DNA from 2 places in the Stenotrophomonas sp. STEN023 genome. Region 1 is predicted to be linked to the other one. Evidence: predicted binding sites of a transcription regulator. Region 1 holds the regulator's gene; the other holds the start of a gene.

What was found. Region 1 encodes FliA, which starts transcription of late flagellar genes. Its sites were predicted from a motif close to TAAAGTTTNNCNNNCNNNGGCCGATAA; they were not measured.
Region 2: ACVOLV_RS00055 (methyl-accepting chemotaxis protein) is a predicted target of FliA. The motif match lies at 2,927-2,953, and genes of this name have one in related genera.

The regions. Positions count from the first base shown of each region.
Region 1 is NZ_JBRREF010000108.1:3,856-9,607, forward strand. It holds gene flhF (flagellar biosynthesis GTPase FlhF) at 1-1,587, shown strand, start outside; gene ACVOLV_RS20230 (MinD/ParA family ATP-binding protein) at 1,574-2,458, shown strand; gene ACVOLV_RS20235 (RNA polymerase sigma factor FliA) at 2,455-3,204, shown strand; gene cheY (chemotaxis response regulator CheY) at 3,218-3,610, shown strand; gene ACVOLV_RS20245 (protein phosphatase CheZ) at 3,610-4,230, shown strand; gene ACVOLV_RS20250 (chemotaxis protein CheA) at 4,234-5,752, shown strand, end outside.
Region 2 is NZ_JBRREF010000001.1:9,263-15,014, reverse strand. It holds gene clpS (ATP-dependent Clp protease adapter ClpS) at 1-63, opposite strand, end outside; gene ACVOLV_RS00075 (hypothetical protein) at 169-645, shown strand; gene ACVOLV_RS00070 (NUDIX hydrolase) at 648-1,112, shown strand; gene mnmA (tRNA 2-thiouridine(34) synthase MnmA) at 1,109-2,230, shown strand; gene hflD (high frequency lysogenization protein HflD) at 2,240-2,854, shown strand; gene ACVOLV_RS00055 (methyl-accepting chemotaxis protein) at 2,982-4,172, shown strand; gene ACVOLV_RS00050 (hypothetical protein) at 4,313-4,501, shown strand; gene ACVOLV_RS00045 (bifunctional diguanylate cyclase/phosphodiesterase) at 4,943-5,752, opposite strand, start outside.

The sequences.
Region 1 (5,752 bases):
AAGACGCCGGAGCCGGAACCGGTCACCGCCACCACCTCGGCCGTCGCCGCGCTGGCACGTTCGGCGGTTGGCGCCACCGGCCGCTCCATCGACAACAGCATCGAGCTGGCACCGGGCAGCCGTTTCGCCGGCCTGCTCAAGTCCGCCGACGTTGAACCGGTTGCTCCGCGCGCGCCGGTCTCGCAGCCCGTCTTCGCCACCCAGCCGGCCAGCGCCGACGAACTGCCGGTGGTGCCGGCTTTCCGTCCCGCCGGCAGCGCCGCTGCGGTCGCGCCGCTGGCCGCCGCACCCGCGGTCAGCCAGCAGGCCAGCTTTGCCGACGCCATCGCCGCCGTCACCATCGAGCCGCCTGCACCGATGGAACGCGCTCGCTTTGTCATCGACCCGCCGATGCCGGAGCCGGAGTTGCCGCAGCCGACCGTTGCCGCAGCCATCCCGGCACTTCCCGCGGCACCGGTGCTCAATCCAGCCCCGGCCGCCATCGCACCCGTCACAGTAGCGCCCGCAATCGAGGCAATCGCAGCGCCGGTCGCTGCGGTAGCAGCCATCGCTGCAGTCGCTACCCCGCAGCCCGCTGAAGGCCTGATCGCCAGCGCTGTTGAATCCACTGAACCTGCCGCCGCCGTCGCCAGCTCCCCGGTGAGTGCAGGCACCAACGCACCAGTGATCATCACCCGCGACGACGAACAACTCAGCCAGCTGCGCCAGGAAGTTGCCGGCATGCGCCACCTGATCGAGCGCGAGATGAACCGCTTCACCGATGAACGCCTGCGCGGCAGCGCGGTACGCGCCAATGCGCTGGACCTGATGGACGAATACGGTTTCGACGCGGGCCTGGCGCGCGACGTCGCCACCCAGATCCCGGCCGACATCGACCCCAGCCGCGCGCGCGGGCTGATGCTGGGCCTGATCTCGAAGAAGCTGCCGATCGCACCGGTCGACCCGATGGAAACCGGTGGCGTCATCGCCCTGGTCGGCCCCACCGGTGCCGGCAAGACCACCACCATCGCCAAGCTGGCCTCGCGTTTCGCCGAAGCCCATGCCGCCCGCGACGTGGCCCTGGTCACCACCGATACCCAGCGCATCGGCGCCCGCGAGCAGCTGTACGGCTTCGGCCGCCAGCTCGGCATCGCCGTGCACGAGGCCAATAGCGGCACCGACCTGAACCAGCTGTTGCAGAAGCTGGCCGACTACAAGCTGGTGCTGATCGACACCGCCGGCCTGGGCCAGCGCGACCGCGCCCTCACTGCCCAGCTGCAGTGGCTGCGCGCCGCCGGCCAGATCCGCACCCTGCTGGTGCTGCCGGCCAACACCGCCTTCCAGGACATGGACGAAGTGGTGCGCCGCTTCAGCGCCGCCAACCCGCAGGGCGTGGTGCTGACCAAGCTGGACGAGACCGGCCGCTTCGGTTCGGCCCTGTCGGTGGCGGTCGATCACCGCCTGCCGATCACCTGGGTGACCGACGGCCAGGACGTCCCGGAAGACCTTTATCGGGCCTCTGCCGCAAATCTTGTACTCCGCCTTGAAGATTTGCGCCGCGCGGCCGATATGCCCTGCAACACGGAGTTGAACAATGCAGTCGCGTGAGTACGCCAAGCTGACCAACACCTTCCCGCTGTCGGCAACCCGGCACGAACCAGCCGGCCCGGTACGCACCATCGCGGTCACTGGCGGCAAGGGCGGTGTAGGTAAAACCAATGTCTCGGCCAATCTGGCCGTGGCACTGGCAGGCATGGGCAAACGCACCCTGCTGCTCGACGCCGACCTGGGCCTGGCCAACATCGACGTGGTGCTGGGCCTGCAACCCAAGCACACCCTGGCCGATCTGGTCGCCGGCCGCGCCACGCTGGAAGAAGTCATCATCGAAGGTCCGAACGGCGTGCTGGTCGTGCCCGCCGCCTCGGGCCGTCGGCACATGGCCGAACTGCAGCCGGCCGAGCACGTTGGCCTGGTCAATGTCTTCTCCGAGCTGGAACGCGAGCTCGATGTGATGATCATCGACACCGCCGCCGGCATCACCGACAGCGTGCTGACCTTCTGCCAAGCCGCCCAGGACACCGTGGTGGTGGTCTGCGACGAGCCGGCCTCGATCACCGATGCCTACGCGCTGATCAAGGTGCTCTCGCGCGAGCGCGGCGTGGACCGCATCCAGGTCGTCGCCAACATGGTGCGCGACCCTAATGAAGGCCGCGCCCTGTACGAAAAGCTGGTGCGGGTCTGCGAGAAGTTCCTGATCGATGTCTCGCTGAACTACCTGGGCTGCGTGCCGCAGGACGACTGGCTGCGCCTGTCGGTGCAGCGCCAGCAGCCGGTGGTGAAGCTCTACCCTTCCGCGCCAGCCTCGCTGGCCATCAACGAAATCGCCCGTCGCACCGCGCGCTGGCAAGCCCCAACCGCCCCGCGCGGCGGCGTTGAGTTCTTCCTGGAACGCATCATCCAGCAGAAGGTGAAGGCATGAACAATGCAGCCGCTCAATACCGTGAAGTCCAGCGCAGTGCGGCCAATGACTGCATTACCCGCCACGCCGACCTGGTCCGCCGCATCGCCCACCACCTGGCCGCGCGCCTGCCGGCCAGCGTCGAGGTCGATGACCTGATCCAGGCCGGCATGATGGGTCTGATCGAGGCCTCGCGCAGCTATGACGCCGAGCAGGGCGCATCGTTCGAGACCTATGCATCCATCCGCATCCGCGGCTCGATGATCGACGAGATCCGCCGTGGCGACTGGGTACCGCGCTCGGTACACCGCCGCGCCCGCGATGCCGCCGCCACCATCCGCCGCCTGGAACAGAGCAGCGGCCGCGCGGCCAGCGCCAGCGAAGTGGCCGAAGCGATGGAACTGCCGCTGCCCGAATATATGCGACTGGTCGAAGATGCCTCGCGCGGGCAGGTGCTGAGCCTGGAATCGCGCATCGAAGACCAGGGCGAACTGGACACCCCGACCACCGGCGGCCCCAACCCGCAGCAGGTGTTGGAGCGCAGCCAGTTCGGTGCCGAGCTGGGCAAGGCCATCGGCCACCTGCCGGAGCGCGAACAGCTGGTGCTGTCGCTGTACTACGAGCAGGAATTGAACCTGAAAGAAATCGGCGCGGTATTGGGCGTTAGCGAATCCCGCGTCTGTCAGATCCACGGCCAAGCCATGCTGCGCCTGCGCGGGCGGCTGAAGATTTTCGAGGCGGCAGACGCCGGCCTCGAGGAACCATGAAGAGGAAAGCCTTTTGAACAAGAACATGCGCATCCTGATCGTTGACGACTTCTCGACGATGCGTCGCATCGTCAAGAACCTGCTCGGCGATCTGGGCTTCACCAATACCGCCGAAGCCGAGGACGGGCATGCCGCGCTGTCACTGCTGCAGAGCCAGCCGTTCGATTTCGTCGTCACCGACTGGAACATGCCGGTGATGACTGGCATCGAGCTGCTCAAGGCCATCCGCAACGATGCCAAGCTCAAGACCTTGCCGGTCCTGATGGTCACCGCCGAAGCCAAGCGCGAGCAGATCATCGAGGCCGCGCAGAGCGGCGTGAACGGCTACATCATCAAGCCGTTCACCGCGCAGACGCTGGAAGAGAAGCTCGGCAAGATCTTCGAACGCCTGGCAGCGAGCGCCTGATGAACCAGCTCGGGGAAGCACTGAACGACAAATCGGCCCTGGTGCAGCGCCTGCAGGACGCACTGGCAGCATTGGAAAGCGGCGACGAAGCCGGCTGGCGCCGGGAAATCGACGCGCTGGCCGCCCTGCGCGCCCAGCCGATGATGTCCGGCCTGGGCCGGCTCGCACGCGAACTGGGTCAGGCCCTGGGCGAATTGCCCAGCGTGCCCAGCGAAGCCGGCGAGCTGGATGACGCCTGCGCTCGCCTGGATCACGTGGTACAGATGACCGAGCAGGCAACCCACCGCACACTGGATCTGGCCGAGGAATGCCGCGCCCTGACCGAGCGCCTGCGCAGCGATGGCCTCAATGCCGACCAAGGCGAAATCCTCGAACGCATCCGCCACAACCTCACCGAAGTGGCGCTGACCCAGAGCTATCAGGACCTGACCGGGCAGATCATCCGCCGCGTGGTTGGCATCGTCCGTCGCGTGCATGAAGGCTTTGGCGCGCTGGGCCTGCCGCCACCGGAAGAAGACGCCCGCAACCAGGGACTGGCTGGTCCGGCCGTCAATGGCCTGGACCGCCACGCCGTGTCGCAGGTCGACGCCGACGACCTGCTCTCGGATCTGGGGCTGTAAGCCATGAGTGCTTTTGCCGACGACATCGCCGCCGACTTCATCCTCGAAGCGCAGGAGATCCTGGATCGCCTCGGCGAGCAGCTGGTGACGCTGGAACAGGCACCGCATGACAGCGAGCAGCTCAACGCCGTATTCCGTGGTTTCCACACACTCAAAGGTGGCGCCGGTTTTCTGGCGATCCATCCGATGGTGGAACTGTGCCACGCCGCCGAGGAAACCCTCGGCATGGCCCGCGCCGGCAAGGCCGAACTGCTGGCACACCATTTTGATGCCGCCCAGCAATCGCTGGACTGGCTTCAGGCCATGCTCGACGCAGTCTCTTCGGGCACCGAACCAGAACACGCACCTGCTGCGCTGATCGCGCAGTTCGATGTTGGCGCCGCGCCGGTCGTCGCGGTCGCGCAACCGGTTGCTGCGCCTGCGGGCGACAGTGACCTGATCAGCGAAGACGAGTTCGAAGCCCTGCTCAACGAACTGCATGGCAGCGGCACCCCCGGTGCCCAGCCCATCGCTGCGGCAAAGGCCGGCGATGACCTGATCGACGAGGACGAATTCGAAGCCCTGTTGGACAAACTGCATGGCGGCGCCGCACCCGGCGCTGTCGCCGTGCAAGCCATTGCTGCTGCGCCCAAGCCCAAGCCGGCCGCTGCTCCCGCCGCACCCGCGCGCCCTGCCGCAGGCGCAGCCAAACCAGCTGCCGCAAAGGCCGCCGAGCCCGAGCACACCGTGCGCGTGGACACCAAGCGCCTGGATGCCATCGTCAACCTGATCGGCGAACTGGTGCTGGCACGCAACCGGCTCAAAACGCTGCGCATGCGCTTGAAGGACGAAGAGCTCGATCGCGCTGTTTCCACGCTGGATATTGCGACTGCGCGCCTGCAATCGGCGGTGATGCGGACCCGCATGCAGCCGGTTGGCAAGGTGTTCTCGCGCTTCCCGAAGGTCGCCCGTGACGTTGCCCGCTCGCTGCAGAAGGAAGTCGATCTGGAACTGATCGGCGCCGACACCGAACTGGACCGCAACCTGGTCGAAGCACTGGCCGACCCCTTGGTGCATCTGGTCCGCAACGCCATCGACCATGGCGTCGAGTCTCCCGAACTGCGCGAAGCCCAAGGCAAACCGCGAATGGGCCGGGTACGTCTGTCCGCACAGCAGGAAGGCGACTACGTCAGCATCGAAGTGCAGGACGACGGCACCGGCATCGACCCGGAGCGCCTGCGTGCCAAGGCCCGCGACAAGGGTTTGATCGATCCGGAAGCGGCCGCCCGCCTGACCAGCGAGGAGTGCCTGCACCTGGTCTTCCTGCCCGGTTTTTCGACCAAGCAGGAAGTCACCGACATCTCCGGCCGTGGCGTCGGCATGGACGTGGTGCAGTCACGCATCCGCGAACTCAGCGGCCAGATCCAGATCCAATCCGAACTGGGCCGTGGCAGCCGCTTCCTGATCCGCGTCCCGCTGACCCTGGCGATCCTGCCGACCCTGTTGGTGCAGGCCGGCGAAGACGTCTACGCCCTGCCCTTGG
Region 2 (5,752 bases), on a different contig from region 1:
CTCCGGCTTGCCAGGGGCAACCAGCAGGCCATGCTCGCTATCGTGTTGGGTCTTCTGGGACATGCTGCAATTATAGCCGGTCTGCATGGCCAGCCCCTGACCATTGGACGCAGCCCCCCCTGCCCCCGCACAATTTGCAGGCTAACCATCCATTCCATTGGGGAAAAAATGAAGAAGTCTGTACTCAGCATCGCTTTGCTGGCCCTGGCCGCCGCCGCTTCCGGTAGCGCGTTCGCCGGCGAGCCGGACCGCGCCGTCGGTCGCGTGCTGGACACCCTCAAGTACAAGTACGAGGTGGACAGCGACGGCGACTACCAGCTGGTCTTTGAGATGGACGACGACCGTACCCAGCTGGTGTTCGTGCGCTCCACTGTTGAGACCTATGGCAGCCATCACGTCCGTGAGATCTGGTCGCCGGGCTACAAGTCCGAGGGCCCGCAGTTCTCGGCGCTGATCGCCAACCGTCTGCTGGAAGACTCCAACGACTCCAAGCTCGGCGGCTGGGTGAAGCAGGGTGATGTGGCCATGTTCGTGGTCAAGGTGGACGCCGATGCCAGCTCGGAAGTGATCTCCGATGCCATCGACGCGGCTGCCAAGAGCGCCGATGCGATCGAGCTGGAAATGACGTCCAAGGACGAGTACTGAGCGTGAATGCTTTGCAGTCCCAGCGATGGGCGCCACATGTGACCGTGGCCACCGTGGTCTCCCGCGCAGGGCAACTGCTGCTGGTGGAAGAAGAAAAGGCCGGCCGGCGGGTGTTGAACCAGCCGGCTGGCCACCTCGAGCCTGGCGAAAGCCTGCTTGAGGCGGCAGTGCGAGAAACCCGCGAAGAAACCGGCTGGGACGTGCGCCTGACCGGCTTCATCGGCAGCTACCAGTGGACGGCAGGCGATGGCACGCCGTTCCTGCGCTTCGCCTTTGCCGCCGAGCCCGTGCGCCACCACCCCGAGCAGCCGCTCGATGCGGGCATCGTGCAGGCGCTGTGGCTCAGCCCGGTGGCCTTGCAGGCAGACATGGCACGGCTGCGCAGTCCGCTGGTCTGGCATACGGTTTCCGATTGGCTGGCCGGCCAGCGTTACCCGCTGTCGATCCTGCGGCAGGTGGCACCATGAGCACTCCCAAAATCGTGGTCGGCGTTTCCGGCGGCGTTGACTCGTCGGTGGCAGCGCTTGCCCTGGTCCAACAGGGGCTGGATGTCGCTGGCCTGTTCATGCAGAACTGGGCCGACGACGGCAGCGGCCATTGCCGCGCCGAAGATGACCGCCGCGACGCGGTGGCAGTCTGCGGTCGGCTGGACATCCCGTTCCATTTCCGCGACTTCTCCAACGAATACTGGCAGGGCGTGTTCGAGCACTTCCTGGCCGAGTACGCGGCTGGCCGCACCCCCAACCCGGACGTGCTGTGCAACCGCGAGGTCAAGTTCAAGCATTTCCTCGATGCTGCCCGCGAGCTGGGCGCCGAGCGCATCGCCACCGGCCACTACGCCCAGGTGGACCACGCCGGCGGGCGTTGGCGCCTGCTGCGCGGCGCTGACCGCGGCAAGGACCAGAGCTATTTCCTGCACCAGCTGGGCCAGACCCAGCTGGCGGCAACCCTGTTCCCGATCGGCCACATGGAGAAGAGCGCGCTGCGCCGCATCGCCCGCGAGGCCGGCCTGCCAACCCACGCCAAGAAGGACTCCACCGGCATCTGCTTCATCGGCGAGCGTGATTTCCGCGAGTTCCTCGGCCAGTACCTGCCGGCCCGCGAAGGTGAGATCCACGATCCCGAGGGCCAGGTGATCGCCCGCCACCCGGGCGTGTTCTATTTCACCCTGGGCCAGCGCGAAGGCCTGAACATCGGCGGCGTCCGTGGCCGCCCGGCCGCGCCCTGGTTCGTGGTCGGCAAAGATGTGGCACGCAACATCCTCTACGTTGACCAAGGCCACGACAGCCCTTGGCTGCAGTCCAACTGGCTGCGCAGCGAGGCCATGCACTGGATTGCAGGTGCCCCGCCAGCCCGTGCGTTCGAATGCACCGCGCAGACCCGTTACCGCCAGCCAGACGAAGCCTGCACCGTGAAGGTGCGTGATGACGGTACGCTGGACGTGCACTTCGCACGCCCGCAACGCGCCGTCACCCCAGGCCAATCACTGGTCCTGTACGACGGCATGGAATGCCTGGGTGGCGCGGTGATCGCTGCCACCGATGCACCTTTGGAGCGCCGCCTGGCCGGCCCTGTTTCCCTTTGAGAGATGACCATGACTTTTTCCATCGATGACCGCGTACTTGCCTTGGCCGGCATTGCCCAGGCCCTGCAGCAGGTCCGCCGCATCGCAGAAACCGGCCACTCGGAGAGCGCCATCGTGCGCACCGCGATGGACAGTGTGTTGCGGATTGATGCCACCTCGCCGGCTGCCGTCTATGGCAGCGCCACCCAGGTTGAAGCCGGCCTGCGCCTGTTGCGCGACTACTTCCGCAACCAGGGCAAGGATGACCTGTTGCCGCGACTGGCGCTTTCGGTGATGCAGCTGGAGCGCCGTTTCGTGCGTGAAGGTGCCACGATCGACAAAGTCGAAGCCGGTATCCAGCGTGCAGCCGCCATTGCCCAGGAACGCGGCGACAGCTCCCACCCCGATGTGCTCAGCGCGATGGGCGCGCTGTACGCGGAGACCATCAGCCAGCTCAAGCCCAAGATCATGGTGCAAGGCAACCCGCACTACCTCGGCCAGGCGATGGTGGTGTCGGAGATCCGGGCGCTGCTGCTGGCCGCCGTGCGTTCGGCCGTGCTCTGGCGCCAGCTGGGCGGCGCGTACTGGGATTTCCTGTTCTCGCGCAAGGCCATGCTCGAAGCCATCGAGCGCCGCCTGCGCTGAATCATGCCGGCCCGCAGCCAACGCGCTTGCGGGCCGGCACTGCAAAACCTCTCGGGATTCACGTCAGTGGGCTAAAGACACCCCGCCTACTGCCGATACTGCATTCGTGACTCTCCCGAGAACGTCCATGTATTCACGTATTGCAATCCGTTTGGCAGCCCCGTTGGTCCTCACCCTTCTGGTCGTGGTCGCTGCTGCCCTGTCCTGGCCTTCGGCAGCGCTGTGGGCGATCCTGACCACCATGGTGCTGAGCTGGCTGGTATTTGCCTGGTGGAGCGTGCATACGCAAGCCCAGCGCTCGCCTGAACACGCCAAGGTGCTGAAGGAGCAGGACCACCTGCTCAATGAGCTGCGCAGCTTTGTCAGCAACGAGATCGATGGCTCGCGCAGCGAGATCGAACGCGCCCGTGAGCTGATCCGGCAGGCTGTCGGTGGCCTCGGTGGCAGCTTCGACGCGATGAGCCGCAAGTCGCGCCAGCAGAGCCAGGCATTGGCACGCATCGTCGATCGCGCCGGTGACGAAGGCGGCGGCGGTGTCGATGTCGCCCGTTTCGCCCAGAACGCCAGCCACCAGATGGAACAGCTGGTGGAAGCACTGGAGCAGGTCAGCGGCCAGAGCAGCAACACCGTGCAGCACATCGACCAGATGGCGCAGCACCTGGATGGCATCTTTGCGCTGCTTGAAGACGTCAAGTCGATTGCCGACCAGACCAATCTGCTGGCCCTGAATGCAGCCATCGAAGCAGCCCGAGCTGGCGAAGCTGGTCGTGGTTTTGCAGTGGTAGCCGACGAGGTACGCAACCTCTCCGAGCGTTCCACCACGTTCAACGAGCAGATCCGCAAGCTGGCGCACAGCTCCAAGGACGCCATTGCCAAGGTGCGCGAAACCGTCACCCACATGGCATCGCGCGACATGGACCGCTCGCGTGAGGCTCGCCACGAAGCCGCCTCGATGCTGGACAGTGTGGCCGCCATCAATGCCTCGCTCGGCGACGGCATGCGCGAGATCTCCGAATGCGGCCGCGCCATCGACGGCAGTGTCGCCGAAGCGGTGCGCGCCCTGCAGTTCGAGGACATCGCTACCCAGGCGCTGGGTGGCGTGCATACGCACCTCGACCGCCTTGGCGCGATCAACCGTGAAGCGGTTGCCCTGCAGGAACTGCTGCACCGCAATGGTGGCGTGTTCGACGGCGAAATGGTCAATGCACTGCAGCGCACTGGCAGCCGCCTGCGTGAGCTGCGTGTCGAGTGGGAACGCCCGCCGCACAAGCCGGTGTCGCAGCAGAGCATGGGCGCCGGCACGGTGGAGTTGTTCTGAGTTCGTACCGCACCCGCCTTGCATCCGAGCCCCGGCCACTGGTCGGGGCTTTGCTGTGGCTTCGACCGTACTGATACATGCTCCTGCCCCGCGCTACCGCCAACAGCAACGCCGAGCCAGCAACACAGGCAGGTGACGCAATGTCAGATTCCGCTGCCACCAGCAACATCTCACTGCGCAGACGCGAGCAACTCGCACGGCTTGAGCAAGGCGCCGAACAAGAGCTCCTTGAGCTGCGGGCGAAGCGTGATCAAGCGCAGAGCCCGGGTTCCAAAGAAGGCAACGACTGGCTGGCAACCTGCATCGATTGGGATCTTTCGGTTCCTTGAAACGCTAGTCCCTAGCCCGGGTGCGCTTTATTTGCCCGGGCTATGTCTCTGCGCCTGCTGTTCATGGCTGCCGTGCACGCACGCAGGCGTCGGGACAGCTCCAGCTGCAACACGAACCGCGAACTCGCCTTCGAGCTTGTGGCTACGCCCTACGCCGCTCCCTGAGCACCGCCGACCTGGCCAGCTACGCTATTCCGTAGCCCGGGTAAGCGCAGCGCACCCGGGGCCCATGGCGAAGCCCAGGCATGGCCAACACAGTTCGAGCTCCCGGGTGCGCTGCGCTTACCAGGGCTACATCACGTTGCGGGCGACCCAGCAGCGCTGAAAGCTGCACGGAACATCACGTACAAGCCGTGCCTGGCACCACAGCCGTCGATACTCGCGCGCACCAAAAAGCCCGGCTACCTGTTCCGTAGCCGGGCTCCATGTTGTTTCCGGAACTCAGTGCGTCGCGCTGATGCTGTTGCTCGATGCGACCTGCGGCGGCTCCAGCAGTTCAGCCGGGCCACTGCGCAACCACTGCACCATCTCGCGCGGCCGCAAAGGACGCGAGTACAGATAGCCCTGCAGCTCGTCGCAACCCTGCTGCTTCAACATCGCCGCTTCGGCCGGCGTCTCGACGCCTTCAGCCACCACCCGCATGCCCAATGCGTGGCCGAGGTGCACGATGGCCTGAGTGACTTCTGCGGTACCTGCATCGTGGAGCATGCCCTGCACGAAGCTGCGGTCGATCTTCAGCCGCTGCACCGGGAACCGGTTGAGGTAATGCAGGTTGGAGAAGCCTGTACCGAAGTCATCCACTGCCAGCGGAATACCGTGCTCCTCGAAGACATCGAAGCACTGCCGCAACGCATCGGTATCGCGGATCAGGGCGGACTCGGTCAGCTCCAACTCCAGCCGCTGCGCTGGCCAACCGGACTGCTGGCAGATCGCCACAACCCGTTCGGCAAAACCGCGATCACGCAGCTGCAGCGCCGACACATTCACCGCCACACGATCAAACTGCAGGCCCGCCTGTTGCCAGACAACTGCTTGGCGGCAAACCTCCTGCAACACCCAATCACCGATGTGGATGATCTCACCGCACTTCTCGGCGATGGGAATGAATTCGGCCGGACTGCAGGCGCCAACACGCGGACTGTTCCAGCGTAGCAAGGCCTCGATCGACGGGGTTGGATCGCCATTGGCATGCACCAGCGGCTGGTAGACCAGGCTGAACTCGTCGCGTTCGACCGCACCGTGCAAGGCGTG